DNA from 3 places in the Sinorhizobium sp. P24N7 genome. Region 1 is predicted to be linked to each of the others. Evidence: predicted binding sites of a transcription regulator. Region 1 holds the regulator's gene; each other region holds the start of a gene.
The links. The regulator LexA, encoded in region 1, represses DNA repair genes until DNA is damaged. The targets are predictions, from matches to a motif close to TGTTCNNNNTGTGTTCNG.

Region 1 (9,910 bases):
GACAGCGATTTCGCTTGGATCAATCGTCCGGCGATCTCATCCAATGCGGCGCGTCCGCCGAGGACGATCTCCTTTGATCGCTCGAACTCGTTGGCTATGAGGTCGTGCACCCGCTTCCGCAATTCGGGATCGCTGGCACGAAGGGCATCAAAGCGATTCCGGACGTTATCCGCAACCATCAGCGTGTGTCCCATGCCGAGGCCGGCCTCCAAGAGAGTTGCCGTCCTGGTCACGGTGTTCAGGTCGGCATTGTGGGAACCGGCCGCGCCGTCGAAGAAGGCTTCGAACACCACGGTTTCGGCTGCGATGCCCCCCAAGGTCACCGCTATATCGTCAAGGTATCCAGCCCTGGTCCTGCGCATATGCCGCGGCATCGCGTAGGTCGCCCCGCCGACCTGATCGCCATTTCCGGGTATGGCGTAGCTGGCGATTTTAACGCTCACCAGTTCACCGAACCCGAGCTCAACGGCGACAAGCGCATGCCCCGCTTCATGGACAGCGACGGAACGAAGGTAATCCGGCGGAAGCTCGGGTGCCGGCGGCAATTCGCCTACGATGTGCGTGCCGGCGAGGTCCTCCCTCCGCCTTCTTGCCGATCGTTTTGCAAACCGCACCAGTTGCTCGATGTCGGCTCCGGAGTAGCCCTCGGTCGCGAGCGCGAACTGCTCCGCCTGGTTCGGATCGAGGTCAATCCCGCTGTGATACTTCAGGATCGAACGCCGGGCTTTCTCGTCCGGCAGCATTACCTCGAAATGCTGGCCGAGCCGGCCCGAGCGGCGGAGTGCCGGGTCAAGCTGTTCGGGGTTGTTGCACGCCGAAACGACGATGACACCCTTGCGGCGGTTGAACCCGTCCAGCAACTCGAGAAACGCCGCGATCACGGCGCGCATGTAGTTTCGATTACGGTCGGTTTCGCTTCGGTCTCCGACCGTATCGACCTCGTCGACGAAAAGGATCGCCGGGGCTTTTGCCTCGGCCTCCTCGAAAGAAGCACGCATCGCCTTCAAGTGTTGATCGAGGGCACCCGCCGTCTGCCAGGCGGAAACCGAACCGTAAATCACCGGGATGCCGCAGGTTTTGGCCAGTGCAGCGGCGAACATTGTTTTGCCCGAACCAGGTGGTCCGGAAATCAAGACTCCGGAATCGACGTCCTCCCACTGAATTCGTCCAGCCTTGTAGTCCGCCAGGTCGATCGCGAGATCGCGCCCCCAATCGAGAAGCGGTCCGAACCCGTGCATCTCGTCGAGCGTTGGCCCGTCGGGTTCCTCCGGTACAGCGGACGGGAGGGCACGTGGATGCTGTCGCAACCGCTCCAGCGCGGCGATCGGCCCACGACGAGTGTGGAAAGCCTGGTCTAGTTGAGACCAAGACTCCGAGAGCAGAATATCGACGTCCCTTTCGGTCACGGGAATACCGAAACGTCGCAGCGCGGCCTCGGCCTGCCTTCTCGTCGGAGGCCTGACATCCACGACGGCATCCGCAAGAAGCCACGCTTCAGTGTCGAGCTGTCGGCCGGCCTCCACGAAAAAAATCGCCTGGTCCTTATTCTGCGCCACGATTTTGTCCCGGTGGCGATGTTCGTCCCAAGCGCTGATGCAAGGATTGTAGTCTCGACTATCCCAGAGCCCCAACAGAAAGACCTCAGCGGCGCGGGAGTAAATCGGCAAGTAGCAGTCGCGCTGGACTTGCAGGATCGCGATGAACTTCGAGTTCTTTCGATTCCAACGCCGAAGCGCCGCCGCAATACCGCAATAGGCCAGGAAAACCGGCAGGGTGACATAAGGATCGTCGTTCGGTTTTGACAGCTTCCATGGGCAGCGAGACCGCTTGTCGGAACGCCTAGTCATCGCGGCGTTCTCCCAGGTCGATTACAAGACTCGGATCAAAGTCGGGGACCGGTTCATCGGGATATCCGCGCGGATTGCAGATCACCCGGGTGTCGACGATGGTGTAGTCGCTTCTATTGTGCAGATGACCGTGAACCCAGGCGATCGGTTGGTACTTGGCGATATCGGGCTCGAGATTCGAGACGAAGCTCGGCGTCAACGGTTCGCCGACGAATTCCGGAGCGAGAGATAATATGCTGGGCGAGTGATGTGTCACGACGACCGTCGGGCCGCCGTATGGCTCATCAAGGGTGGTTCGGATAAAGTGCTTGTCGAAGTGATTGAAGCCGCTCGCGTGGCCTGACGTAAACCGCTGGAACGGTTCTTTCGAAACCTTGATTTTGCGAAAGTCGTTCAGTTCGTTCTGCGCGCAACGCATCGCCCAGGACATGTTGCCGTAAAGATTGAAGTCACTCCACAGCGTCGCGCCAACGAAACGAACCCCGCCAAGGGTAACCGCGCGGCGGCTCAGCACATGGACGTTCGGGAAGCGATCGGAAGCCGTGTCCAGCGCTTCTTGCAGCCCCTCGACGATCGAACTGCGGTAGTACTCGTGATTGCCGGGGACCAGAATTACCGGCATGAACTGCGACACGTGTACGCCCAAATAGATGACGCTCTTCGCCGGCCCTCGGTCGCAGATGTCACCTGCACAAATGCAGACATCAGCCTCGGGAACTTCCAAGGGAGCGACTTTCTCGTCAAACTCGGTGTGAAGGTCTGAAAAAATCCAAGCCTTCATGACCTGCCCCTGTTGCATTTATCGAAGTGCGCAGGATCAAGTGGCGTCCCCAGCCTATACCAGCGGGAGAACGTCCTCGCGAGACCGGCTTGCGGGTCGAGGTAGTAGAGCTCGCTGGAAAAACACGGCTTCCCGTCGTCAATCCCCGGGTGTCCGCTCGGTCTGCCAATTAGGCAGGGGACCGTCCGTTTTGCCAAAGCCCATTGGTCAAGCCGAACTGTCGGAAGCGGCACGACCGTCCGGTCGCCAATAACTTCCAGGTCGTCGGCCAGGGACCGAAAACGGACAACAAGGTCGGCTCGGCTAACGCCGAACCAGTTGTTGAAAAAATCGTCTTGCATCTAACACCTCGCCTTGAGGCCTCCCTGGGCACCGCAACCCGGATGGCTGGAACCGCACTGACCGCAGCGGTCGGCCCCGTGATTCGTTTGATCGATGTCCTTATATAGGTGTTTTTTACCGTAAATCAGAGTCTTTTTTTCGTACAGTACGTATTAATTGACATGGATGCCGGATGCCGGTTTTTCGACGCCATGGCGACGTTGTTGACGGCTGATCTGATACGTGCGGCCCGAGCCCTGCTCGGGTGGAGTCAGCTCGAACTTGCGCACAGATCGGGCGTGACGCAAAAAGCGCTCAGCGACTTCGAGCTTGAAAAGAAGCCGCTAACCGCCAAAGCCAGCGACAAGCTGCGGACGGCACTCGAGACCCACAACGTCCAATTTATCGCTGTGAACTCCGAAACGAGTGGCGAGATTGTGGGAGGGGGCGTCCGCTGGCGTCCGGACCCTCCACGCATGGATATCAAAATCCTCTAGGCTAGTAGATCACGATGTCAGTCCGGAAGCTCTGATGCGAGCAGATCGCCGGCCGTGGATCGAGTTGCGCAATGCACAGGTATCGATTCTGATTCGGCGTCTCGACTTTGTGGAGCGTCCAGCATGCAATGTGCTTCGGCACTATCGGCGAGGCCGGGGCGTTTGCCGGAGCCGCGAATGATCCTAACGTAGGCTCGTGTGTTTTAAGACGTCCACCCACGACGACATTTCAACGACCGCCAGCCATAGTTGGTTCGTACTTTCTCCCGTTCGGTCCACCATTCCCCTCTTTTGTTCAGCCCGGAGACCTAGGTGACAGAACTTACCTGGGGCAACTTCGACCGATGCCGGACGTCAGGCTGCCAGGGCTCGGTCGATGCCGAGGCTCGGCTGCGCTTGCCAAAAAAGCTGATTTGAGAGAAAGTTTTAGTCTGACCCGTTCGAGGTCTGGGCAACTCCCGCGAGTGGAGAAAAACATGCCTGTTAAATCTTTGGTGGCAGCCGTAATTTTTTCCCTCTTCGCCCTTTCGGGGTGCGCCAGCACAGGCTCGACCAACACGACCTATACCCAGTGGTACGGGCCCTATCCCGAGCCTGAATTCGACGTTCTTACGCCGGGCGGACTGCGGCTTGCCTATTAGCATGGCGTAGGCGAGCGACTGGGCCGGCCGCTGTAAGTGAGCGTACGCCCCTGCCCCCAGATTCCGAGCGATCGCCATCGCACGCCGGATGGAAAGCGGACAGGCATTCAGCAGCAAGCGGTATTCACGGAATTTTAGGCACTTGCGGAACACATATGGAACAGATAGGTTCTGTTCTTGATTTGTTTCGCGATTCTGGAGTGACGCCATGCTGACCCGCAAGCAACAGGAATTGCTTCTGTTCATTCATGAACGAATGAAGGAATCCGGGGTTCCGCCGTCCTTCGACGAGATGAAAGATGCCCTGGACCTTGCCTCCAAATCGGGCATCCATCGTCTGATCACCGCACTCGAAGAGCGCGGGTTCATTCGCCGGCTACCGAATCGCGCGCGGGCCCTCGAAGTCATCAAGCTGCCGGAGGCATATGCCGGCGCTTCGCAGGTCCGCCGCGGCTTTTCGCCGAGCGTGATCGAAGGCAGTCTGGGCAAGCCTGCGGCCCCGCCCCCCGCACCGAAACCAGCGCCCCCGGCCGAGATCGCGTCGGTCGCTGTCCCGGTCATGGGCCGCATTGCCGCCGGCGTGCCGATTTCCGCAATCCAGAACAACATGCACGATATTTCCGTACCGGTCGAAATGATCGGCAGCGGCGAGCACTACGCTCTCGAGATCAAGGGTGATTCGATGATCGAGGCCGGCATCCTCGATGGCGATACGGTGATCATCCGGAACGGAAGCACTGCCACCCCCGGGGATATCGTCGTCGCCCTGATCGACGACGAGGAAGCAACTCTGAAGCGTTTCCGTCGCAAGGGCGCCTCTATTGCGCTCGAAGCCGCCAATCCGGCTTACGAGACACGGATATTCGGTCCGGATCGGGTCAAGATCCAAGGCAGGCTTGTCGGCCTCATCCGGCGGTACCACTAGCCTCCCGACGAGGTGTGCAGGCGTTTCCCACGGAAGTACGCAATTTCAAAGCGTTAGAAGTGGGCGCATTGCGCCTTGGGGCGCTATGGCCACGCCTCCACAGAACCGAAGCCATATTTATACAGAATAAAAAAGACCCTATTCCAAATGTACCCTCTTGCGGATTGCGGGCAATCATTCTAAATCCGCGCCACGATTTGAAAATCGCAAATCGTAGAGGCCTCGTGGCGGAGTGGTGACGCAGAGGACTGCAAATCCTTGTACCCCGGTTCAATTCCGGGCGAGGCCTCCAAAAAACCACCCCTATTCAGCTTTGTTACCGACAAATCTTACCTGCGTCAGACGAAGGCGAACTCCGCGCCCGCAAAGACGAAGTTGGCAGCGCTGAGGTCGGCAGCGTGGATGCCGATCAGAGTGACCTGATCGACCGTGCCATTCAACTGCAGGACAGCGTTCCCGTCAGCATCGTTGCCGATGTTGGGCAAAAAATCAGCGAAGTCGTCGTAGCCATAGCCAGCGATTTGGATGACGTCCTTGTCCAATTCGAAGTCGAAGATCTCATCCCGACCACTGTTTCGTGAAAACAGGAACTGATCGGCACCGGTCTCGACCGCGAAGCCTGCGGTCAGTCGACCATCACCCCAGAGCTGATCGTTACCGGTGCCGCCGATCAAGAGGTCGTTCCCACCCGCGGTGTCCACGCCGACCTCTGCATCGCCATACAGGACATCATTGCCTTTGCCTCCGTCGAGCAGGTCGTCGCCGCCACTGCCGCCACGTGAGAAAAGAATGTCTCCAACGAGAAAGTCATTGCCCGAACCACCATAGAGGTGGTCGTTGCCGCCAATGCCGGATTCCACGACGCCCTGGTCGAGGCCATCGCCGTAGAGTTTGTCATGGCCCTCTCCGCCCTGGAGTCGATCGTTCCCGCCAACGAAAAAATCGCCCAGGGAGAAAGCGTCGCCCGAGAGACTGTCGTCTCCGGCGCCGCCGTCGAGCCAGTCGTCTCCACCACGTCCGCTGAGGCAATCGTAGCCATCGCCATAGAGTGTATCGTTGCCTTTGCCGCCCGAGAGACGATCATTCCCTCCGGCGACGATAGCGGAATCAATCGCATCGATCTGGAAGGCATCGCCGTACAGCGTGTCGTCGCCGGCGCCGCCGTCGAGCTGGTCGTCGCCACCACGCCCCTGATTGGAGATCGTCCAAGCGTCGCCGAAGAGCGTGTCGTTGCCCCCAAGGCCGTCAAGGCTGTCGCGGCCACCCTGCCCCGAAGACAGGAAGCCGCCGATTTCGGAGACTCCTAGGCTATTGCCGGTCGTGAACGGGTCTCCGAAGATAATATCCGGATCGTTCGTTCCGAAGATGTGGTTGTCCAGCCCGAGCCAAGGGGCGATGCCACCGATCAGATGCGCCATTTTTCTCTCCACAGTGCTGTAAAGTAGGCGATGCTCGTCTTGGGAAACCCGGACGGCCTTCGCGGCGCCGACTTCGTCGGGCTCCGTCGGAGTGACGAGCTAACGCTATGAAAATACCGACTTCCTACGGAAGACCGTTACACCCTTTTCCTGAAAGCGCTCCAATGTTGCCGAACGTGATGTTCCTGTCTATTGACCACTTTGGATTAACTACAAGTTGTACTTTGCGGCGACACTCAGCGTCCGGATACTGGAAGAAGGACGAGCTCGCCCACGCTCCCGAAGACGTCCGCGAAGGGCGAAACCTCGAGGATCGTGTGGTCTCGTGATCGGCGGTTGTGATATAGCGGTCCGTCGGCCGGCCTCATCGGGAGGGCGGCACTCGAAGCGCGACGTGATGGATATTCCTTGGGGCTACATTCAGCGCCACTTCGATTGGCTCGGGCATGTGGTCGAGGGCTTCTGTATTGCAGCAGTCGTCGCCCTCCTGTTCGTGGCGATTGCGCCGAGAAGGCTGGCGCTGATCATCGGCCTCGCCTTCGCCATCGGACACTTTCACGGCCGCGAGAAACGTGATTTCGAGATCAGCGCAAAGCTGCTGCCGCCTCACCTGGAGGGCTATGAAATGTGGAGGTGGAGTTGGGATCAGGCGACCGATTTCTGGCCCGTCGCTTTGGTCCTCGCCTGCGTCATTGTCGCCCTCCTGCCCAAACGGCGTCGAAAGCCGCGCAATTCCGACGACTGAAATGCGTGCATCCGGATGCTGGCGGGACTCTTGGCAAGGCCCACCTCTCAGGACCTGCCGGACGAGTTCGGCTTGCTGCGCCATCGGGCCCACCATACGGCCAGCTTGCGCCGCCGTCGGCGCATCGAGGGAATATCGTGCGAAAGCACGAGCAGGCCCAGAGGAACCATCCAGAAGCCCAGGATGGGCAGAAAACCGAGCAGACCGCCGAAGACGAGCAGAACGCCGATGAGCACGCGCAATGCCGGCGAATTGGGCAGGCTCATCCGCCATTTGCCGAGCACAATCTCACGCGTCTTGGGATCGATGCCAAAATGCTTCTTCGCCATCACTCTTCTTCCGTACCAATGACCCCACAGTTGGTGCCTTCTCCACAGGGCGGCAACCGCCTACCGACATTTTTTTTGAAAAACCGCTTGGCAAATCGGAAAAGCATTTGTATTAGCAGCCTCACTTCTGCGGCGCAGATGATCCCTGGTAGCTCAGCGGTAGAGCACTCGACTGTTAATCGATAGGTCGCCGGTTCGAATCCGGCCCGGGGAGCCAGTTTCCAAAGCCCTGCACCTCGCGGTGCGGGGCTTTTTCTTTGAGTATTTTCAAGCGCTTAACCGATCATGGCAAATGCACCAAGCCTCCAAGGGTTCGGTGCTGGCTTGCTTTTTGGTTACATTTTGGCTGCTTTTCGGACCACACAGGCCGGCAAACGGGGAATTCATAGGGTCCGAAGCTATTGCGCGTTACGCAATGAGAAACGCCGCAAGCGGCATCTATCGCTATTATCGCCGCGTGCCGAGTTGCACACGAACTATCACGCGGCATGGGAGAAGGCGCGGATCAGGAGACGAACGCCACGAAAGGCGGAATGCGGTCTCCCTTTGAGCCGGAGACAAAGGAGGTCCAGCAGGCGACGCTCTTTTGAGCGTTATTTCTTGCCGAGATATTCCATCACTTTTTCGCGGTTCGGCCCAGCTTCACGGATCGCCTTCAACGCCTTCTGCCGCGTCACCTTCGCCGTTCTCATGAGGTAGGCCACCTCGTGCTCCTGTTCGGAAACGAGCTCGCGGTCGCGGCCTTTCTTCTTCGGATTATCTGCCATGCTTTCCTCTTCATCGACGGTCTACCACGAGCCGCCCGACAACCATCTATTGCTGAGATAGTCCTTCGCTTTCACCCCGGCAGGGTTTCCTTCACGGAGGGCCTCCTGTACCATCCTTCTCCTATAGGCTGCACTTTTCTCATCACTTGCGACCCCATGCCCCTCAGTGGAAACGAGATCGCGGTTACGATCCGGCTCCTTGTCATTATCTGCCACTCTTTTTCTCCATGTACTTGGATGAAGAATAGGAGCGGATCACGCTTCGGCAAGGGCGGGCTTATGACGCGTTTCTAGGTGATGTCATAGTCCGGGGCGCGCCGTCGACCGGTAAGGATTTCACCGTATCAGGGACGTCCACGGCTCAATCAGTGCCTCGATGTTCTCAGCTTCAGATTTCCTCTTTGCTCAATTCAACTCGAGGTCCGGCGCGGCATTCCTGCTGCGCCGGGCTTTTGCATTCGAAGAGCCCCGCATCAACGCCGCAACTGAGCGCGGTCTCGCCGGCTGGCCTCGTGCTGGCCGGACATGTCGCCTCTTACTTCAAGCGCTTGAGGAGTTCCTGCGCCACGGCGGGGGCCGAGGCCGGATTTTGGCCCGTGATCAGTTCCCGATCGGTGACGACATGCGCGCTGAAGGGCGCATCGGACTGACTATAGCGAGCACCTGCTTGCGTGAGAGCATCCTGCGGATAGAACTTCATCGCGCCGCCGCCGAGCAATCCCTTTGCCAGTTCCTCTTCCTCATTGCTGATCACAGTGAGGTTGTAGCCGGCATAGATCCATTCACGGTCTGCTTTCGCTGCGCCTTCGGTTTCCAGCTGTGTGGTGAAAGCCTTCGGGTCCCGCAGGGTCGAGATGAGCGCGATGGGGCCATGGCAGGCGAGCGCGGTCGTCTTGCCCTGTTCATGGAAATGCGTCAGCAACTTGCCGAGCTCAGGGCTGACAAGAAGATCCTGCATCGGGGCATGGCCGCCAGGGACGTAGACCGCGTCGAAATGGTCGTAGCCGATCTGCTCGACCCGCGCGAGGCTGATTACGGGCGAGGCAGTGTCAGACAGCAAGCCGATTTCCTCAAGCTGCGCTTCGCTCGCCTTCATCGCAGCTTCGTCTCCGCCGAAATACATCTTGTCGATAGAGGTCTTGTCGATGGACGGCGCCGTGCCCTTGGGGGTGGCGAAGGTGATCTCGTGACCGGCATCGAGCAGCGCCTCGACCGGCTGCATCAGTTCGTTGAGGTAAAAGCCGGTCTGGAATACCTTGCCGTCCTTCAGGTCGAGATGGTCTGAATCGGAAAGAACCACCAGCACGTTTGCTGCATGGGCGCTGGCGGCGCTGAAACCGAGGGCAAGGGTGATGGCGAGGCGACGCAGGTATTTCATCGTCTGTCTCCGAATGCTTGAAAATTGCGTTGTGAGGAGTGTGTTGCGGCTGTGTCAGCCGGCGATCTTCGCCAGCCGATGCAGCGAGAAATCGGCGAAATAGTCGCCGACGCCGCTGGCCAGAAACCGCTGCATGGCAGCGCCTTCCAGGTGGGCCCGCCATTGTGCTTCGCTCTCCCAGCTTTCGACGAAGATGCGAATGCGGCCGTCATCGAGGGACTGGTGCAGTTCGTAGCGCAGGCAGCCGTCCTCCATGAGAGT
Region 2 (9,910 bases), on a different contig from region 1:
GGACTGAAGCGCCTGGACGCCCGGCCGATCGCAACTCTCTCGATCGAGGCGCAGGAACGTCACGAGCGTCGCGAGAAGGTCTACCGGGACGAATAAGTCCCGGGACACCGTTGGGACTATCGAAAACGGCGCGGTTCGACCGCGCCGTTTTCATTTGGCACCGATGCGTTGTTCCGCGGCGTACGAGTTACAATTTGCGGCTCACGGAGATATCGGCGAGCATCCTTTCCATTTCCTCTTCGATCGTCGGCTCCTTGCGGGGGTCCTGCGAAGGCGATCCGAGTACCGGTTCCTGGCGACCGGCGGGCCTGATCTCCGGACGCGGCGGCCCTGAAGGTGAGAAGCGCTGGAGATCGCCGCTGATTTCCGCATCGAGCATGCGCTCGAATTCCGCGGCCGCTTCCGGCGCTGCGGGCCGAGGCGGGAGAGATTGGCCCGGCATGCCCTTTACCGGCTCGAGCGCCGTAAGCGGGACGGGGCGCTCTTCGCGAGCAGCGGGCTCCACCGGAAGCGAGCGGTCACGCACCGCGCTGAAATCGGTGTGCGACGGCTCGATGGCTGATACCGGCGGAATGTGAGGCGCAGGTAAAGGCCTGGAGACCTGCTGCGGCTGCGGTGAGCCGAGTGCGGGGCCTTGCTGATCCGGAACCACCCGCACCGGAGGCTCCGGGCGCGCGGTGACCCGCGGCGGCTCGCTCGGACGCGCCGGTTGCCGAACGGGATCGGCGGCAGCTTCCGTCGGGAGAGGGCGTTCGGGCGGGACAGGGGAAGGAACCGGCTGAGGCCGGGTTTCCGCAATCGGGGCGTGGGTCGTCTTTTCTTCCGGCTCCGCCTGAAGTGCGGCCGGAACCGGATTTTCTCCCTCGGGCGCGATGCGGCTTTCGATCACGATGTCCGTCGGGCCGCCGATCATGATCAGGTGCTCGACGTCGTCGCGGCGGACGAGCACCAGCCGCCGACGCGTGTCGACTGCGGCGGCATCGAGCACCGCAAGCCGCGGCTGCCTGTTCTTGCCGCCGCGGACGAAGGGAGAGGAGGGCTTGTTGCGCATGAGCCGAAGCACGGCGACCAGGCACAAGAGACCGATCGCAACCGCTCCTGCGGCGATCATGAACCGGCTGGCGTTGTCCCCGAGGATTGTTTCCAACATAGGCTGAACTCCTTACTGCCGCTTCGCATGTCAATATTTGACGGCTTTTTTCGGGCTTGGACAAGCTTCGGCCCGACATTCCCTGTGAATTGACCGCAGCGCTTCCGCAGAGACACTTTTTGCTGTTATCTCTGATTGTTAAAGATGATTCCAGGTCGATGCGCGAAAGCGCGGAGGGCGGCCATCGATTCGCGACGATGCCTTCGGACCCGGCCACCGCATGGTTCCTCAAGCCGGAAACGGATTGGGGATAAGTCATGCGGCAATTCAAAGTATTGCAGCGGCCCTTGTGCATCCACGGGGATGTACGGCACTGCAAGCGCTCGGATCGCGTTCGATGCGACCCGGCAGCAGGTGAGGACCCGATGACGAAATTGCGGCAGGCAGGTGACTACCAGATGCCGGTCGTTGACCGGGGCGTTCGTCCGGGAACCATCCTCAGGATCATCCTGCTTGCGATCGTCCTCACCGCGTCGGCTGCCGCTTTCGTCGTCTTCAAGGACCAGCTCGAAAACGAGATCGTGCTCGGCATTCTCGGCGTGCTGGCCATGGTGGGCATCTTCTTCCTCGTTTCTTCCGTCATCGGCTTTATCGAAGTGATGCCGCAATCGCGGCCGGACGAACTGGCGCGCGCCTTCCTCGACGCGCATGAAGACGGGACGATCGTGACCGACCGCAAGGGGCGCATCATCTATGCCAACGCGGCCTATGGTGCCCTGACGGGCGCCAAGAGTGCGGCAGGCATCCAGTCGCTCGAAACGATCCTGTCGCGCAACCGCGAGGCAACCGAAGCGATCTATCGCCTGACCAACGGTCTGCATGAGGGCAAGCAGGGACACGAGGAGTTCCGGCTGCTGAAACCTCTGGCAAACGGCAAGGTGGCCGGTTCCGGCGCCCATTGGTATCGGCTGAAGGCGCGGGTATTGCCGCTCGAGGATGCCGACAGCAATCCGCTCTACTTGTGGCAGATCGCGGATATTACCGCGGAGCGCGACGAGCAGGAGCGCTTCTTCAAGGAACTGCAGAACGCGATCGACTATCTCGACCACGCACCCGCGGGCTTCTTCTCCGCCGGGCGCAAGGGCGAGATCTTCTATATCAACGCGACGCTCGCCGATTGGCTCGGAATAGACCTGACCAAGTTCCAGCCCGGCTCCGTCAGCATTGCCGATCTCGTCGCGGGCGAGGGGCTGGCGCTGGTACAATCGGTACAGGCGGAGCCCGGCCTCAAGAAAACCAAGATCCTGGACCTCGATCTCAGAAAGACCAACGGCCAGAGCCTGCCGGTACGCCTGATTCATCGCGTTTCCTCGGCACGGGACGGTGCGCCCGGCGAAAGCCGGACGATCGTGATGTCGCGGGAAGGCGACGACGGCGATCAGTCGGCGTCGAATGCCGCGATGCGGTTCACCCGCTTCTTCAACAACACGCCCATGGCGATCGCCTCGGTAGATGGAGACGGCCGCATTCTCCGAACCAACGCTCCGTTCATGAAGCTCTTCGCCGGGCTCGTTTCGCAGGACGAGGTCGAGCGTGGGGCCCTGATCGACGCCGTGGTGCACCAATCCGAGAGAGGGCGTCTGCAGGAGTCGCTGGCTGCCGCGAAGGACCGGCAGAGCGATATTGCCCCGATCGACGCGCTTCATCCCAAGGATGATGGGCGTCACTTCCGCTTCTACGTCAATGCCGTCATCGACCAGAGCGATCAGGCGCCCGAGGAGGCTGCGATCATCTATGCTCTGGAGATCACGGAGCAGAAGGCGCTCGAAAACCAGATGGCGCAGACGCAGAAGATGAATGCCGTGGGAACGCTCGCCGGCGGCATCGCCCATGATTTCAACAACGTCCTGACGGCCATCCTGCTTTCCGCCGACCATCTGCTGCTATCGGCGCGGCCGGCGGATGCGACCTTCGCGGACCTGATGGAGATCAAGCGTAACGCCAACCGGGCAGCCGTGCTTGTGCGGCAGCTGCTCGCCTTCTCGCGCAAGCAGACGATGCGTCCGACGGTGCTCAATCTCACCGACGTCATCGGCGATCTCAGGATGCTCGTCGACCGCATGACCGGCACCAACGTCAAGGTGGAGGTCGACTATGGCCGCGATCTCTGGCCGGTGAAGACCGACCTCGGCCAGTTCGAGCAGGTGCTCCTGAACCTCGCCGTCAATGCCCGCGACGCCATGCCTGCGGGCGGGATCATCACGCTCAGGACGCGCAATCTGCCGGCGAGCGAAGTGTCGGCGCTTGGACGGCGCGAACTGCCCGAGGAAGACTTCGTCATGGTCGAGGTGTCCGACCAGGGCACCGGCATTCCGCCGGAAATCATGGACAAGATCTTCGAGCCCTTCTTCACCACGAAGGATGTCGGTAAGGGCACAGGGCTCGGACTGTCGATGGTTTACGGCATCGTGAAGCAGTCCGGCGGCTATATCTATCCCGAGTCGGAGATCGGCAGCGGTACGACCTTCCGCATCCTGCTGCCGCGGCATGTCGACGTGCCCGAAATCCAGGACGAGGACGCGTCCGCAACGCATTCCGCGGCGCCGGCGAGGAGCGAACCGGTTGCGGTGCCGATGCCTCGGGCCGAGCCTGCCGACCTGACCGGGGATTCGGCGGTCGTGCTGCTCGTCGAGGACGAGGAAGCGGTCCGGCGCGGCGGCAAGCGCATGCTGGAGACGCGCGGCTATACGGTTCACGAAGCGGGATCGGGTATCGAAGCGCTGGAGATCATGGACGAACTCGAAGGCGCCGTCGATATCGTCGTCTCCGACGTCGTGATGCCGGAGATGGACGGGCCGACGCTGCTGCGCGAGCTGCGCAAGACGTATCCGGACCTGAAGTTCATCTTCGTATCCGGCTATGCCGAAGATGCTTTTGCGCGAAATCTGCCGGCCGACGCGAAGTTCGGCTTCCTGCCGAAGCCCTTCTCTCTGAAGCAACTCGCGGTCGCCGTGCGCGAGATGCTCGACAGCTGACGAGGTTTCTCCTCCGAACCTGTGCTCTTCGCCGTTTGCCGGCATCTTCCCCATTTCGATAGGGAGAAGGGCAAACGGCGGCGCGCCAGATCCCCTTCGCCTTTTTATTCCATTTCTGCGGTTACTTCGCAGCGAGTGCGACAGCGATCCCGGCGGCAAGCCGCGCATTGTTCTCGACCAGCGCGATATTGGTTTCCAGGCTGCGTCCGTCCGTCAAACGGAAGAGGTTGTCGAGCAGATACGGTGTGACCGCCTTGCCGGAAATGCCCTCGCTCGCCGCATTGTCGAGTGCGCGGGTGATGTAGATCTCCATCTCCTCGCTCGGGATTTCGCTTTGTTCCGGCACCGGATTGGCGACAAGCATTCCGCCGTCGATCCCGAGCAACTCGCGCGTCCGCTGAAAACTGGCGATTGCCGCCGGGCTGTTCAGCATCAGCGGGCTCTTGAGGCCGGATTCACGCGACCAGAAGGCCGGGAAGTTCTCGCTGTCATAGGTCACGACAGGGACACCGCGGGTTTCGAGCACTTCGAGCGTCTTGGGAATGTCCAGAATGGCCTTGGCGCCGGCACAGACGACAATGACGCCGGTACGTGCGAGTTCGTCCAGGTCCGCCGATATGTCGAAGCTCTGCTCCGCTCCGCGGTGAACACCGCCGATGCCGCCGGTCGCAAAAACCCGGATGCCCGCACGGGCAGCGGCGATCATCGTTGCGGCAACGGTCGTGGCTCCGGTGCGGCGTTCGGCGATCGCGAAGGCGAGGTCGGCGCGCGAAAGTTTCATCGCGCCCTGCGTCTTCGACAGCGCCTCCAGTTTGGCATCGTCCAGACCGATATGGAGGACCCCATGGATTACGGCGATGGTCGCGGGCACGGCACCCTGTTCGCGGATGATCGTCTCGACGCTGCGGGCCATGTCGAGGTTGCCGGGATAGGGCATGCCATGCGTGATGATCGTGGATTCCAGCGCGACGATCGGCGCACCTCGTTGCTTGGCGGCCGCGACTTCATCTGAATATTCCATCGGCAGGGACGGGGAGGAGGGTTTGGTCATGATCGTTTCCTTGATTGATGACATCCGACGGCAAATTGCATCGGGGGTGCCTGATCGATTCCGGTGCCTGGAGCAGAGGGTGCGGAAGAACCGCCCGCATTCCGCGCTACCCGGCTCCCATTCAGCTGCCAATTCTCATGCCAGCATTTCCGCTTCCGGCACAAGGCGCAGCACTTGCTCCAGCTTGTCAGGCAGCATCTCTTCGGAGGCAGCGTAGGGCGAATGCAGCGTTATGACGGCGGCCGCCATGCCCCGGCGCAGGCAGGCGGCAAGATCCGCACCGGCAAGCCGGGCGGCGAGAAAGCCCGAGGCGAGCGCATCGCCGGCGCCGGTGACGTCGGCAAGTGCTGAAAGAGCCGGCGGCGTAGCGAGGCAGGCACCCTTGCCGTCGAAGGCGACCGCGGCCCGGCCTCCGCGCGTCACGACACCGCCGGAAAGACCGGCGGAGCGCAGCAGCAACGGCCATTCCGCGGCGGTTGCGGCCTCGGTTCCGGTCAGCGCGCGCGCCTCCGCCTCGTTCATGAACAGGAAATCGAGCCCGTCGAGGCACGCGCGGTAGCGGACCACTTTTGCCGGAGAAACGGCGATACCGGCACGGAGAGGGCTGAACTTCGCGGCGGTGCCGGCAAGCGCCGTCAACGTCTCCTCCGGCAGATTGGCGTCCATCAGCACGAGTTCGCTCGCCGCTAAAATCTCGCGCGTGGTCCGCTGCTGCAGCCGGCGCGGCGTAAACAAAGCATAGAGGTCCATGTCCGCGAGCGCGATGACGAGGTTGCCGTCGTTTTCCAGGATTGCCGTATAGCTCGGCGTCTTGCGATCGAGAAAGGTAAAAGGGCGATCGATCACACCGGCAGCTTCCGCAGCGGCCGCCACCGTGTCGCCGGCAGGATCGCCGCCCCGCGGGCTGATCATGGTTACGCGATGGCCGAGGCGCGCGAGATTTCTCGCTGCATTGAAGCCGCCGCCCCCGGCTTCCTCGAACCAGGTGCCCGGATTGCTCGCGCCCGGTGTCGTCGCGCCGCTGATCCGGCCGCGCCGGTCGATATGAGCGCCGCCAAAAACGGCTATGTTCTGCGACTTCACCTGTGCTTGCATCTGGTCCTCGATGAAGGGCGGAGAAAAGGTGGCGAAGTCTCTCTTCCGCCGGCATTCCGATCTATCGTTTCGGACTACCTTTTAGGGCTTTGTCCGGCTTTGATCCATCGTGAATCACGAAGCGAATCGGGGCGGCGCGTGAAAGCCGGCATGCGTTGACGCGCAACTTGTGGATACTGTGGACGAAAGGCGTGAACAAGAATCGAACGTAGTGAAATATTCCGAGCATTTTCAACTACTTGACGTGCCATTGCCAATTTGGAACAAAACATGTACAAAAAGGCTTGCGGCGGCTTCATTGCCTCGATAGCTCCAATAACCTAAAGGTGGACCAATGGCACAAAATTCTTTGCGGCTCGTAGAGGACAAATCGGTGGACAAAAGCAAGGCACTTGAAGCGGCTCTTTCCCAGATCGAACGTTCGTTCGGTAAGGGATCGATCATGAAGCTCGGAGCGAAGGACAGCGTAGTTGAGATCGAAACCGTCTCCACCGGTTCGCTCGGCCTCGACATCGCGCTCGGCATCGGCGGCCTGCCGAAAGGCCGCATCATCGAGATCTATGGTCCGGAAAGCTCGGGCAAGACCACGCTGGCGCTGCAGACCATTGCCGAGGCACAGAAGAAGGGCGGCATCTGCGGCTTCGTCGATGCCGAACACGCACTCGATCCGGTCTATGCGCGAAAGCTCGGGGTGGATCTCGAAAATCTTCTGATTTCGCAGCCTGATACGGGCGAGCAGGCGCTGGAAATCACCGATACGCTGGTCCGTTCGGGTGCGATCGACATTCTCGTCATCGATTCGGTGGCCGCACTCGTGCCGCGCGCCGAAATCGAGGGCGAGATGGGCGACAGTCTGCCGGGCATGCAGGCGCGCCTCATGAGCCAGGCGCTGCGCAAGCTTACGGCATCGATCTCCAAGTCAAACTGCATGGTGATCTTCATCAACCAGATCCGCATGAAGATCGGCGTGATGTTCGGCTCGCCGGAAACGACGACGGGCGGCAATGCGCTCAAGTTCTACGCCTCGGTGCGCCTCGACATTCGCCGTATCGGCTCGGTCAAGGAGCGCGAGGAAGTCGTCGGCAACCAGACCCGCGTCAAGGTCGTCAAGAACAAGATGGCACCGCCCTTCAAGCAGGTCGAGTTCGACATCATGTATGGCGAAGGCGTTTCGAAGACGGGCGAATTGATCGATCTCGGCGTCAAGGCGGGCATCGTCGAGAAATCGGGCGCCTGGTTTTCCTATAACAGCCAGCGGCTCGGCCAGGGACGGGAAAACGCCAAGCTCTTCCTGCGGGAGAATCCCGAACTGTTGCGTGAAATCGAGACGGCTCTGCGGCAGAATGCCGGTCTCATCGCCGACCGGTTCCTGGAGAATGGCGGGCCGGAAAGCGACGGCGACGAAGCCGCCGATATGTAATCTGCAGCAACCGTCTGGTTGAAGCATGCGAAGCCGGCCGTCGTCACCCGCGGCCGGTTTTTTGCTGCCCGCTGGACAGCATGAAATGCGGACGATAAAAGCCTGTGGTTCCGACGGCTCGGCCGGCGGGAGGCGTGACGTGATTGAATGCGACGCGCCTAAGCGCGGGGTTGAAAAGTGCGGCTTGCAGCCTGGAGAGATCGGGCTGCCGCCGGAGTGTACACAGATAGGACGCAAGATGAGCGGCGTGAATGAAATCCGGTCGATGTTCCTCGACTATTTCCGCAAGAACGGTCACGAGGTCGTGCCGTCCAGCCCACTCGTGCCGCGCAACGACCCGACATTGATGTTCACCAATGCGGGCATGGTGCAGTTCAAGAATGTGTTCACCGGCCTCGAGCAGCGACCCTATTCGACCGCGGCGACGGCGCAGAAATGCGTGCGCGCCGGCGGCAAGCATAACGACCTCGACAATGTCGGCTACACCGCCCGTCACCACACCTTCTTCGAGATGCTCGGCAATTTCTCCTTCGGCGACTATTTCAAGGAGCGCGCGATCGAGCTTGCCTGGAACCTGATCACCAAGGAATACGGGCTCGATGCCAAGCGTCTGCTCGTCACGGTGTACCATACCGACGACGAGGCCTTCGGCCTTTGGAAGAAGATTGCCGGCCTGAGCGACGATCGCATCATCCGCATCGCGACGAGCGACAACTTCTGGGCCATGGGAGACACCGGTCCATGCGGCCCGTGCTCGGAAATATTCTACGATCACGGCGATCATATCTGGGGCGGACCTCCCGGCTCGGCCGAGGAAGACGGCGATCGCTTCATCGAGATCTGGAACCTCGTCTTCATGCAGTACGAGCAGATCACCAAGGAAGAGCGCGTCGACCTGCCGCGGCCTTCGATCGACACGGGCATGGGGCTGGAGCGCGTGGCCGCCGTGCTCCAGGGCCAGCACGACAATTATGACATCGACCTTTTCCGCGCGTTGATCGCGGCTTCCGAAGAGGCGACCGGCGTGAAGGCCGAGGGGGACCGGCGCGCGAGCCATCGCGTCATCGCCGATCATCTGCGTTCCTCCGCGTTCCTGATCGCCGATGGGGTTCTGCCGTCGAACGAGGGCCGCGGTTACGTTCTGCGCAGAATCATGCGCCGCGCCATGCGCCACGCACAGTTGCTCGGCGCGCGGGATCCGCTGATGTGGAAGCTCCTGCCGGCGCTCGTGGGCCAGATGGGCCGCGCTTACCCGGAACTCGTCCGCGCCGAAGCGCTAATCTCGGAAACGCTGAAGCTGGAGGAAACCCGCTTCCGCAAGACCCTGGAGCGCGGCCTCAACCTTTTGGCGGAGGCTTCGGCCGATCTTTCCGAAGGCGACCAGTTCAACGGCGAGACGGCGTTCAAGCTCTACGACACCTACGGTTTTCCGCTCGACCTCACCCAGGACGCGCTGCGCGCCAAGGGCATCGGCGTCGATACGGACGCATTTACGGCCGCCATGCAGCGGCAGAAGGCCGAGGCCCGCGCCAACTGGGCCGGCTCCGGCGAAGCCGCGACCGAGACCATCTGGTTCGAGCTCAGGGATAAGCACGGCGCGACCGACTTCCTCGGCTACGACACCGAGTCAGCCGAAGGGGTCATTCAGGCGATCGTCAGGGATGGTGCCGTCGTCGAGGCGGCCACCAAGGGCGAGAACGTGCAGCTGGTTCTGAACCAGACGCCTTTCTACGGCGAATCCGGCGGCCAGGTGGGTGACACCGGCGCCATCACCACCGAGACCGGCAAGCTTACTGTGACTGACACGCAGAAACGTGGCGAAGGGCTCTTCGTCCACTATTGCACCGTGGAGGAAGGCAGCGTGAAGACCGGCGAAGCGGCTGCCCTGACGGTCGACCATGCGCGCCGTGCGCGGCTGCGCGCCAACCATTCCGCGACGCATCTGTTGCACGAGGCGCTGCGCGAGGTCCTCGGTACCCATGTTGCCCAGAAGGGCTCGCTCGTCGCGCCTGAGCGCTTGCGCTTCGACGTCTCGCATCCGAAGCCGATGACGGCGGAGGAGCTGAAGATCGTCGAGGAGATGGCGAACGAGATCATCGTCCAGAACACGCCGGTCGTCACACGGCTGATGAGCGTCGACGATGCGATCGCCGAGGGCGCCATGGCGCTCTTCGGCGAGAAATACGGCGACGAGGTGCGGGTCGTGTCCATGGGGCAGG
Region 3 (9,910 bases), on a different contig from region 1:
CAGCGGCAGATGGAGAAGCGCGACATCTCGAAGGAGACCGGCAGACTGTATTCCGCCTGCAGGCGTTCCTTGAGCACGTCAAGCTGGAGCGCGCCGACGACACCGACGATCGCAGGCGCGCCGTCGTCCGGAGAAAAGAGCTGCACGACGCCCTCTTCCGCCATCTGCTGCAGCGCCTCTTTCAGCTTCTTCGCCTTCATCGCATCTTCCAGCCGGACGCGGCGGAGAATTTCCGGTGCGAAGTTCGGCACGCCCTGGAAGACGAGCGGCTCGCCCTCGGTCAGCGTATCGCCGATCCTGAGCGTGCCGTGGTTCGGGATGCCGACGACGTCGCCGGCGAAAGCCGTATCGGCGAGCTGGCGCTGCGAGGCGAAGAAGAACTGCGGCGCCGTCAGCCCCATCTGCTTGCCGGTGCGCGAAAGCCGCGCCTTCATGCCGCGCTCGAGCTTGCCCGAGCAGACGCGGACGAAGGCGATGCGGTCGCGGTGGTTCGGGTCCATGTTCGCCTGGATCTTGAAGACGAAGGCGGTCATTCTGTCGTCCGTCGCCTCGACGGTGCGGATGTCGGCAACCTGGGCCCGCGGCGGCGGCGCGAAGTCGGCGAGCCCATTGATCAGGTCGCGCACGCCGAAGTTCCGCAGCGCCGAGCCGAAGTACACCGGCGTGAGGTGCCCTTCGAGGAAAGCCTTACGGTCGAAGGGCTTGCAGGCCTCGATCGCCAGCGACGCTTCTTCGATGAACGTGTCGCGTTCGTTCTCGGGCAGACGGTGCGAAGCCATTTCCGGATCGTTGACCTTTGTCAGCCGCTCCTGCGTGTCGGCGCCGCGCACCTCGTCGGTGGCAAGATGATAGGTGCCGCAGAAGGTCTTGGAGCGGCCGATCGGCCAGGTGACCGGCGCGCAGTCGAGCGCCAGCTTCTGCTCGACCTCGTCGAGGATTTCGAACGGATCGCGGCTTTCGCGGTCCATCTTGTTGACGAAGGTGATGATCGGGATATCGCGCAGGCGGCAGACCTCGAAGAGCTTGAGCGTGCGCGGCTCGATACCCTTTGCCGCGTCGATCACCATGACAGCCGCATCGACCGCCGTCAGCGTGCGGTAGGTGTCGTCGGCAAAGTCCTCGTGACCGGGCGTATCGAGCAGGTTGAAAACAGTATCGTTATATTCGAAGGTCATCACCGAGGTGACGACGGAGATGCCGCGCTCGCGCTCGATCTTCATCCAGTCCGAGCGGGTCTGGATGCGGTCCTTCTTGGCCTTGACCTCACCGGCGAGCTGGATCGCGCCGCCGAAGAGCAGAAGCTTCTCGGTGAGCGTCGTCTTACCGGCGTCCGGGTGCGAAATGATCGCAAATGTGCGGCGGCGGGAGACCGCCTCGGCAATGCTTTCGGCCATGATCTGAGTATCCTGTGAGTTGCGGCGTCCTTTACAGGCTCGGGGGCCAATATGCAATTGACTGCGGCAAGCCCGGCCGTGCTTATGACGGAATGACCATGCACACGCCCGAAAATCGTCCTGCCCCGACCCCTGGCCTCACCCTCGTCCGCCTGCCTCATGGCGAGGGTCTCGACCTGCCGGCCTATGAGACCACGGGTGCCGCCGGCATGGACCTGCGCGCGGCCGTGCCGGCCGAGGACCCGATGACGATCCGGCCGGGAGAGCGCGCATTGGTCCCGACGGGCTTTATCTTCGAGATCCCCGCCGGTCATGAAGGCCAGATCCGGCCACGTTCCGGGCTGGCCTTCAAGCACGGCATCACCTGCCTCAACACGCCGGGCACCGTCGACAGCGACTATCGCGGAGAGGTGAAGGTGCTGCTCGTCAATCTCGGTGCGGAGGATTTCGCGGTCGAGCGCGGCATGCGTATCGCCCAGATCGTGATCGCCCCGGTGACCCAGCTGGCGATCCGCGAGGCAGATGGCGCGACGGCGACGGCGCGCGGGGCCGGCGGCTTCGGCTCGACCGGAACTAAATAAGCGGCGGCAGGCGCCGCTTGACCGGCGAGGATTTGACGATCGACGTATTCGTCTGCGCCTTTTCCGCGATGCGATCGAGGATCGTGTCGAGTTCCGCCATGTCGCGCACCAGCATCTTGGCGATGAAGCAGTCGTCCCCCGTGACCTTGTCGCATTCGATGAATTCGGGCGTTTCCTGGATCAGCCTTTCGACGATATGCAGCATGCCCGGCATCGGCCGGATGCGGACGATCGCCTGCAGCGGATAGCCGAGACGCGCCGGATTGACCGAGATGGTGAAACCATCGAGCACGCCGCGCTCCTCGAGCTTGCGCAGCCGCTCCGCCGCGCTCGGCGAGGAAAGGCCGGCCTCCTGCGCCAGCTCCTTCAACGACACCCGGGCATTGGCGGCCAGAATTTCGAGAATGCGGCGGTCGAGCTCGTCCAGCATCCAACTCCCTCGTAAGTCAATTTAGCCTTATCGCCTTAATCTGTTAGGTATCCTCCCATAATTTCCTCTCAAAATCCATATCCCTGCGCCACCAGGCTCATTATTCTTGCAGCATAATGGATGGAGCAAAAGGCCATGGATAAGGACATACGGCGCGGAAGCGCGGAAATGACGGCGGCGATGCTGATTTCGGGAACGATCGGCTGGTTCGTTCTGATGTCGGGCCAGCCCGCCTCGGGCGTCGTCTTCTGGCGTTGCGTTTTCGGGGCCGCAACGCTCGCCGCGCTTGCGGCGGTCTTCGGCCTCATCGACCTGAGACATTTGCGGATGAAGGTCATCATTCTTTCCGCTCTGGGCGGCGTCGCGATCGTCGTGAACTGGCTCCTGCTCTTCGCCGCCTATCCCCGCGCCTCGATCTCCATCGCGACCATGGTCTACAACACGCAGCCCTTCATGCTGCTCGGGCTCGGTGCGCTCTTTATCGGAGAGAAGATCACCGCCAGCAAACTCCTCTGGCTCTCGCTCTCCTTCGCAGGCATGATCGCGATCGTCCTCGCCAAGCCCGCGGGCACTTATGAGCCCAGCGACTATCTCACCGGGATAGCACTGTCGCTCGGCGCCGCCTTCTTCTACGCAATCGCGGCACTCGTTACCAAGCTCCTCAAGGGCACGCCGCCGCATCTGATCGCGCTGGTGCAGGTCATCACCGGAGCGGCCATGCTCGCCCCCTTCGCCCTCGTCGCGCCGCTGCCGCAGGGAACGCTCCAGTGGACGCTGCTCCTGACCGTCGGCGTGGTTCATACCGGCATCATGTATATTCTGCTTTACGGCGCCATACAGAAGCTGCCGACCCACATCACCGGCGCCCTTTCCTTCATCTATCCGGTGGCCGCGATCCTGGTTGACCGCATCGCGTTCGGCCACGCTCTGCAGCCGGTGCAGATCGCGGGCTCGGTCGCGATCCTCATCGCTGCCGCGGGCACCAATCTCGGCTGGACCCTTCGGCCATCGTCATCGTCCGCCAAGCGTCCGGCGGAAGGAAGCCTCTAACGCCGGGCCTCCGAGGCCATGCTGATGGCAAGACCCGCCAGCGCCGTGCTCATGAGCCAACGCTGCACCAGCACGAAGGACGGCCGACCGGAGAGGAAGGCGGCCACCGCTCCGGCGGTCATCGCGATCAGCGCATTGACGCTGACGCTGATCGCGATCTGCACGCTGCCGAAGACGAGCGACTGCGCGAGCACGTTGCCGGCCTCGGGGCGGATGAATTGCGGCAGCAGCGACACGTAAAGGATGGCCACCTTCGGATTGAGCAGGCTGGTGAAGAGGCCCATTGCGAAGAGCTTGCGCGGGCGATCCTTCGGGAGGTCCCGCACTTGAAAAATCGAGCGGCCGCCGGGACGAACGGCCTGCCAGGCAAGGTAAAGCAGGTAAAGCGCACCTGCGAAACGAAGGGCGTCATAGGCAAAGGGAACCGCCAGAAGCAGGGCGGTAATGCCGAGCGCGGCAGACACCATGTAACAGACGAAGCCGAGGGCTATGCCCCCGAGCGAGATCAGTCCCGCCCCCGGTCCCTGGCAGATCGAGCGGGAGATCAGATAGATCATGTTCGGCCCCGGCGTCAGCACCATGCCGAATGCGATCAGGGCGAAGCCCAGGAGGTTCTGAATTTCGGGCATGGTGCGCCGGTCTCCCATGTTTTTCCGGAAAGTGTACGGCTCTACCGCCAAGGGCAACGCCGTTCTTGTCACCCGATCAATTTTTGCGCGTAGATGCGGGGGACACCCGGATTTTCCTCGGCGGCAGATTGCGGTACACCTGCCCCTATCAGGAGGAACGATCGTGACACTTGCGGCTCTTCTCGCCTATAGCGGCGCTCTCTTCATCGCCGGCATCATTCCCGGCCCGGGCGTGACGGCGCTCGTTGCCCGAGCCCTGGGATCGGGGTTTCGGGAAACCTTCTTCATGGGCCTCGGCCTCATCGTCGGCGACATGGTCTATCTGACGGCGGTGGTTCTCGGGCTCGCCTTCATCGCCCAGACATTCACGACCGCGTTTCTGGTCGTGAAGATCGCCGGAGCGCTCTATCTCGGCTATATCGCCTGGAAGCTCTGGACGGCAGGGCTCCTGTCGCAGAACATCGAGGCGCGGAAGTCGACGAGTGCGGCGCTCTCCTTCCTCTCGGGCCTGACGGTCACGCTCGGCAATCCGAAGACGATGCTTTTCTACGTGGCGCTCGTTCCGACGCTGATCGACCTCGCCTCGATAGGGATCCGTGACTACGGCCTGCTGCTCGTCGCGACTTTCCTCGTGCTTCTTGCCGTGCTGCTGCCCTATATGCTGCTTGCGGCCCGCGCCCGCTCGCTCCTGAAAGAGCCGCAGGCGCTGAAGGTCCTGAACCGGGCCGCGGCGGGCATTCTCGCCGGAACGGCCGCCTACATTGCGACCCGCGCGACCTGAAAAAAGATTCCCCTGCCGGCCGCTTCTCAACGGTTTTTTCCTTCAGCCTCATCGATCCAAGGCTTTCCCGCTCTGGAAGCAAGCGCGCATAGCTCCTATTGTCGCAGCGACAATTTTTAAAAACGAAGGGAGAAACCTATGCCTGAAGCGCGCAAGCCCGGCCGCGGCCGCGTCTTTTCCTCGATAACCGAGACGATCGGCGACACTCCCATCGTGCGGCTGGACAAGCTCGCCAAGGAAAAGGGCGTGAAGGCGAACCTGCTCGCCAAGCTCGAATTCTTCAACCCGATCGGCTCCGTCAAGGACCGCATCGGCGTCGCGATGATCGAATCGCTCGAGGCGCAAGGGAAGATCACGCCCGGCCGTACGACGCTGGTAGAGCCGACTTCGGGCAATACGGGCATAGCACTCGCCTTCGTCGCGGCCGCCAAGGGCTACAGGCTGATCCTCACCATGCCCGAGACCATGTCGGTCGAGCGCCGCAAGATGCTGACGCTTCTCGGCGCCGAACTGGTGCTGACGGAAGGCGCCAAGGGCATGAAGGGCGCAATCGCCAAGGCCCAGGAACTCACCGAGACGCTGCCCGACGCGATCATTCCGCAGCAGTTCGAAAACCCGGCCAATCCGGAAATCCACCGCACGACGACCGCCGAGGAGATCTGGAACGACACGGAAGGCGCAGTCGACATCCTCGTGTCCGGCATCGGCACCGGCGGCACCATCACCGGTGCCGGCCAGGTGCTTAAAGCCCGCAAGCCGTCGGTCAAGGTGATCGCCGTCGAGCCCGAAGAATCCCCTATCCTTTCCGGCGGCGCCCCGGGTCCGCACAAGATCCAGGGTATCGGCGCGGGTTTCGCACCGGCGATCCTCGACACGAGCGTCTATGACGAAGTCGTCACGGTAAATGCCGGCGAGGCCATAGAGGCGGCGCGGCTCGTCGCGAGACTCGAAGGCGTGCCGGTCGGCATCTCCGCCGGTGCCGCGCTCCAGGCGGCGATAGAGGTGGGACAGCGCGGGGAAAACGCCGGCAAGAATATCGTCGTGATCATTCCGTCCTTTGCCGAACGGTATCTTTCGACGGTGCTGTTCGAGGGATTGGGAGCGTAGCGCCGGGGGCGCGCACGCGAGCGCCCCTGATCGGCCTGCCGGCCACCTTCTCCCCGCAGACGGGCGAAGGGACTCGCGGCAAACCCGCAGCTCCCTTCTCCTCCGCCGAAATGAAATCAAATCGAACTTTCGGCCCTTTGCCCGGCCTCTCCCGCCCATAGGGTGACCGCTTTTTCCATCGACGTCGGCCCCTTACGCGGCGACGGGCAGTCTCTCTCCCGCCACCCTGTAGGAGATCGCTTCGGCGAGATGGATGCGGCCGACCGTCGGCGCCTCGTCGAGGTCGGCGAGGGTGCGGGCGACCTTCAGCACCCGGTGATAGCCGCGCGCCGAGAATTTCATCTTCTCCGCCGCGTCGCGCAGAAGCTGCAGGCCGGCGGCGTCGGGCTCGGCGATCTTTTCGATCATCGTCGTCGATGAGCGGGCGTTGCTCGTCAGCTCGGGATGACCGAGGCCGGCGAAGCGGTCTCTCTGCAGCTCGCGGGCGTGGGCGACGCGGCGGGCGACGGCGGCGCTCGGCTCGTATGTGCCGGGGCGGATCAAGTCGGCGGCGCTGACGGCCGGGACGTCGACGCGGATATCGATGCGATCCATCAGCGGCCCGGAGATCCGCGCCTGATAATCGGCCATGCAGCGCGGCCCGCGGGCGCAGCTCCGGCCCGGCTCGCCGGCCATGCCGCAGCGGCAGGGATTCATGGCGGCAATGAGCTGGATCGCCGCCGGATAGGTGACGCGATGATTGGCGCGCGCGATGATGCAGGTGGCGGTTTCGAGCGGCTGGCGCAGAGCGTCGAGCGTCTGTGGTGCAAATTCCGGAAGCTCGTCGAGAAAGAGCACACCGTTATGGGCGAGCGACGCCTCTCCCGGCTTCGCGCGGAAGCCGCCGCCGATCAGCGCCGCCATGGTGGCGGAATGGTGCGGCGCGCGGAAGGGCCGGCGGTCCGAGAGCTTGCCGCCCGGCAATTGCCCGGCGATCGAATGGATCATCGAGACTTCGAGCAGTTCGGCGGGCGAAAGCGGCGGCAGGATGGAGGGGAGCCGCGCCGCAAGCATCGACTTGCCCGACCCGGGCGGGCCGACCATCAGCAGATTGTGATTGCCCGCCGCCGCGACCTCCAGCGCCCGCTTGGCGCTTTCCTGGCCCTTGATGTCGGCAAGATCGGGAAGGCCCTCGGCGGCCGCCCGGACCGCCGGCTCGGGGCGGGAAAGCACCTGCGTGCCGCGGAAATGATTGGCGATGGCGATCAGGCTGCGCGGGGCGAGAATATCGATTTCCGATCCGGCCCAGGCCGCCTCGGGCCCGCTTTCCGCCGGGCAGATCAGTCCCTTGCCGAGCGCATTCGCGCCGATCGCCGCCGGCAGCGCGCCGGCAACGGCTGCGATGGTGCCGTCGAGATTGAGTTCGCCGATGACGACATAGCCGGACAGCGCGTCCGCAGGCACAGCGCCGAGCGCCGCCATCAGGCCGAGCGCGATGGCGAGATCGAAATGGCTTCCTTCTTTCGGAAGGTCCGCCGGCGCCAGATTGACGGTCACCCGCTTGGCGGGAAGCGCCAGTCCCGATGCATGAAGCGCCGCCTGGACGCGCTCGCGGCTTTCGGCCACCGCCTTGTCCGGCAGTCCGACGATCTGCATACCAACCTTGCCGGGTGCAACCATCACCTGGACGTCGACCGGAACGCCCTCGATACCCTGAAACGCAATCGTGCTGACGCGCGCGACCATACTGCCCCCTGATTTCGAGCGGAGCGCGGAGGATCATCGTCCTTCCGCAATCCCGCTCCAGCACGGCGGCCCACACACGCCGTCACAACCAAATCGGTTGTAACCGCAAATCTTGCACGGAATACGCTCGAAAACAAGAACAATAATAGAACATCAAGAGCGAGAGTGGCGGCTCGTAAAGATCAGGCGCGCTTCTTCTCGATCGCGTCCCAGAGCAGGCTTGCGACATCGGCACCGCCGAACTTCTTCACTTCGCGGATGCCGGTCGGCGAAGTGACGTTGATCTCGGTCAGGTAGTCGCCGATCACGTCGATGCCGACGAAGAGGAAGCCGCGTTCCTTCAGCGCCGGGCCGATGCGGTGGCAGATCTCCCGCTCGCGCGCCGTCAGGTCGGTTGCCTCCGCGCGCCCACCCGCATGCATGTTGGAGCGCGAATCGTGCTCGGCCGGAACGCGATTGATCGCGCCGACCGGCTCGCCGTCGACGAGCAGGATGCGCTTGTCGCCCTTGCGCACCGCCGGCAGATATTCCTGGGCGATATAGGGCTCGCGGAACATCTGCGCGAACATTTCGAGAAGCGACGAGAAATTGCGGTCGTCACGGGCGGAGTGGAACACGCCGGCGCCGCCATTGCCGTAGAGCGGTTTCAGGATGATGTCGCCCATCTCCTGGCGGAAGCGGGCGATCTCGTCCGGGTCGCGAGTGATCAGGGTCTTGGGCATCAGATCCGGAAACTCGGTCACGAAGATCTTCTCAGGCGAGTTCCTGACCCAGGCCGGATCGTTGACGACCAGCGTCTTCGGGTGCAGCCGTTCGAGCAGATGCGTTGAAGTGATATAGGCCATATCGAATGGCGGATCCTGGCGAAGCAGGATGACGTCCATGGTCGAAAGATCGATCCGCTCCTCTTCGCCGAGGGTGAAGTGGTCGCCCTTGACGTCGCGCAACCGCATCTGCTGCGCGGTCGCATAGACCCTGCCGTCCCGGAGCGACAGCTTTTCGGGCGTGTAGTGGAACAGGCGGTAGCCTCGGGCCTGCGCCTCCAGGCTCATCGCGAAGGTCGAATCGCCCGCAATGGTGATGCCCGAAACATGGTCCATCTGGACCCCGACATTGACGATTCCTGCCATTTTCCCGTTCCCGATTGGATCCACGATGCGCATAGTTCCTTCGACCGGCGCCGGTCAGAAATCGAATTATACGGCAATTCGACGCGATGCTCCGCCCCTCGTCTTCGCGACGAGGCGGCACCGCCGAAAAGCCCGCAAGATGTAGAATGCGTACCGTGGTTAGGCAAGAAGGCTCCTGCCGCTCCCGCCTATCAAAAGGCGTCCGGCAGGTGTCGCGGCCAGCGCCACGGCGCTACGGCGACAATGTCGTATCGCACCGACAGGCGGTGGAAATCGCCCTGACGCGACAGCCAGAGGTCGCTTGCCGCCCGGATGCGCCGTTGCGCCGTGTCGGTCACGGCGAAGACCGCATCGTCCAGGCTCATCCGGGCCTTTACTTCGACGCAGGCGACCAGGTCGCCGCGCCGTGCGATGATGTCGATCTCGCCGAGCCTGGTGCGATAGCGCATGGCAACGATGCGATAGCCCTTCAGCATCAGGCAGAGTGCGGCGCGGTATTCGGCGATGTGTCCCCGCTTCAGCGCCTTCAGCTTGCGGGTGTCCGGTCGCTCAGCCTTCATCGCTATCCTTGAGATGAAGGAGCCGATCGTAAAGCTCCTTGCGCGCCAGCCCCGTGCGGCGCGCCGCCTCGGTCGCGGCCTTGCCCATCGGCAGGTCGCGGGCGAGTTCCTTGAGCAATGCGTCGACGTCGGCCGCCTCCGGCTGGGGCTTTGCCTCCGGCGGACCGATCACGAGGACGATCTCGCCTTTCACATTGGCGCTTTCGTCGTAACTCGCCGCGAGTTCGCCGAGCGTTCCGCGGCGGAACTCCTCGAAGGTCTTGGTCAGTTCGCGGCAGACGGCCGCCCTCCTGTCTGTGCCGAGGACCTCGGCGGCAGCAGTGACGGTCGCGGCAATGCGATGCGGGGATTCGAAGAAGATGAGAGTGGCGGGAACCGACGCGAGTTCGGCGAGCCGGTCGCGCTTCGCCTTGTCCTTCACCGGCAGAAAGCCTGCGAAGAGGAAGGCATCGCTCGGCAGGCCGGAGCCGACGAGGGCCGCAAGCGGCGCCGAGGGGCCAGGTATGGGAACGACCCGGTATCC

Region 2: a site for LexA is predicted at 6,463-6,480, ahead of recA (recombinase RecA). Genes of this name have one in related genera too.
Region 3: a site for LexA is predicted at 7,833-7,850, ahead of ACFHWW_RS01530 (YifB family Mg chelatase-like AAA ATPase). Genes of this name have one in related genera too.

The regions. Positions count from the first base shown of each region.
Region 1 covers NZ_JBHMIW010000014.1:40,503-50,412, forward strand. The annotation lists gene ACFHWW_RS23180 (AAA family ATPase) at 1-1,847, opposite strand, end outside; gene ACFHWW_RS23185 (metallophosphoesterase) at 1,840-2,628, opposite strand; gene ACFHWW_RS23190 (helix-turn-helix domain-containing protein) at 3,174-3,446, shown strand; gene ACFHWW_RS23195 (hypothetical protein) at 3,923-4,087, shown strand; gene lexA (transcriptional repressor LexA) at 4,296-5,012, shown strand; tRNA gene ACFHWW_RS23205 (tRNA-Cys) at 5,231-5,304, shown strand; gene ACFHWW_RS23210 (calcium-binding protein) at 5,351-6,430, opposite strand; gene ACFHWW_RS23215 (hypothetical protein) at 6,828-7,175, shown strand; gene ACFHWW_RS23220 (hypothetical protein) at 7,223-7,504, opposite strand; tRNA gene ACFHWW_RS23225 (tRNA-Asn) at 7,647-7,721, shown strand; gene ACFHWW_RS23230 (DUF3606 domain-containing protein) at 8,098-8,271, opposite strand; gene ACFHWW_RS23235 (type 1 glutamine amidotransferase domain-containing protein) at 8,807-9,649, opposite strand; gene ACFHWW_RS23240 (putative quinol monooxygenase) at 9,704-9,910, opposite strand, start outside.
Region 2 covers NZ_JBHMIW010000030.1:23,513-33,422, reverse strand. The annotation lists gene dksA (RNA polymerase-binding protein DksA) at 1-96, shown strand, start outside; gene ACFHWW_RS33090 (flagellar biosynthetic protein FliO) at 188-1,150, opposite strand; gene cckA (cell cycle histidine kinase CckA) at 1,516-4,125, shown strand; gene ACFHWW_RS33080 (pseudouridine-5'-phosphate glycosidase) at 4,247-5,176, opposite strand; gene ACFHWW_RS33075 (carbohydrate kinase family protein) at 5,312-6,271, opposite strand; gene recA (recombinase RecA) at 6,606-7,691, shown strand; gene alaS (alanine--tRNA ligase) at 7,930-9,910, shown strand, end outside.
Region 3 covers NZ_JBHMIW010000001.1:324,531-334,440, forward strand. The annotation lists gene ACFHWW_RS01495 (peptide chain release factor 3) at 1-1,394, opposite strand, end outside; gene dut (dUTP diphosphatase) at 1,493-1,975, shown strand; gene ACFHWW_RS01505 (Lrp/AsnC family transcriptional regulator) at 1,968-2,405, opposite strand; gene ACFHWW_RS01510 (DMT family transporter) at 2,541-3,455, shown strand; gene ACFHWW_RS01515 (LysE family translocator) at 3,452-4,084, opposite strand; gene ACFHWW_RS01520 (LysE family translocator) at 4,248-4,865, shown strand; gene cysK (cysteine synthase A) at 5,004-5,972, shown strand; gene ACFHWW_RS01530 (YifB family Mg chelatase-like AAA ATPase) at 6,165-7,697, opposite strand; gene gshB (glutathione synthase) at 7,880-8,827, opposite strand; gene ACFHWW_RS01540 (YraN family protein) at 9,019-9,387, opposite strand; gene rsmI (16S rRNA (cytidine(1402)-2'-O)-methyltransferase) at 9,377-9,910, opposite strand, start outside.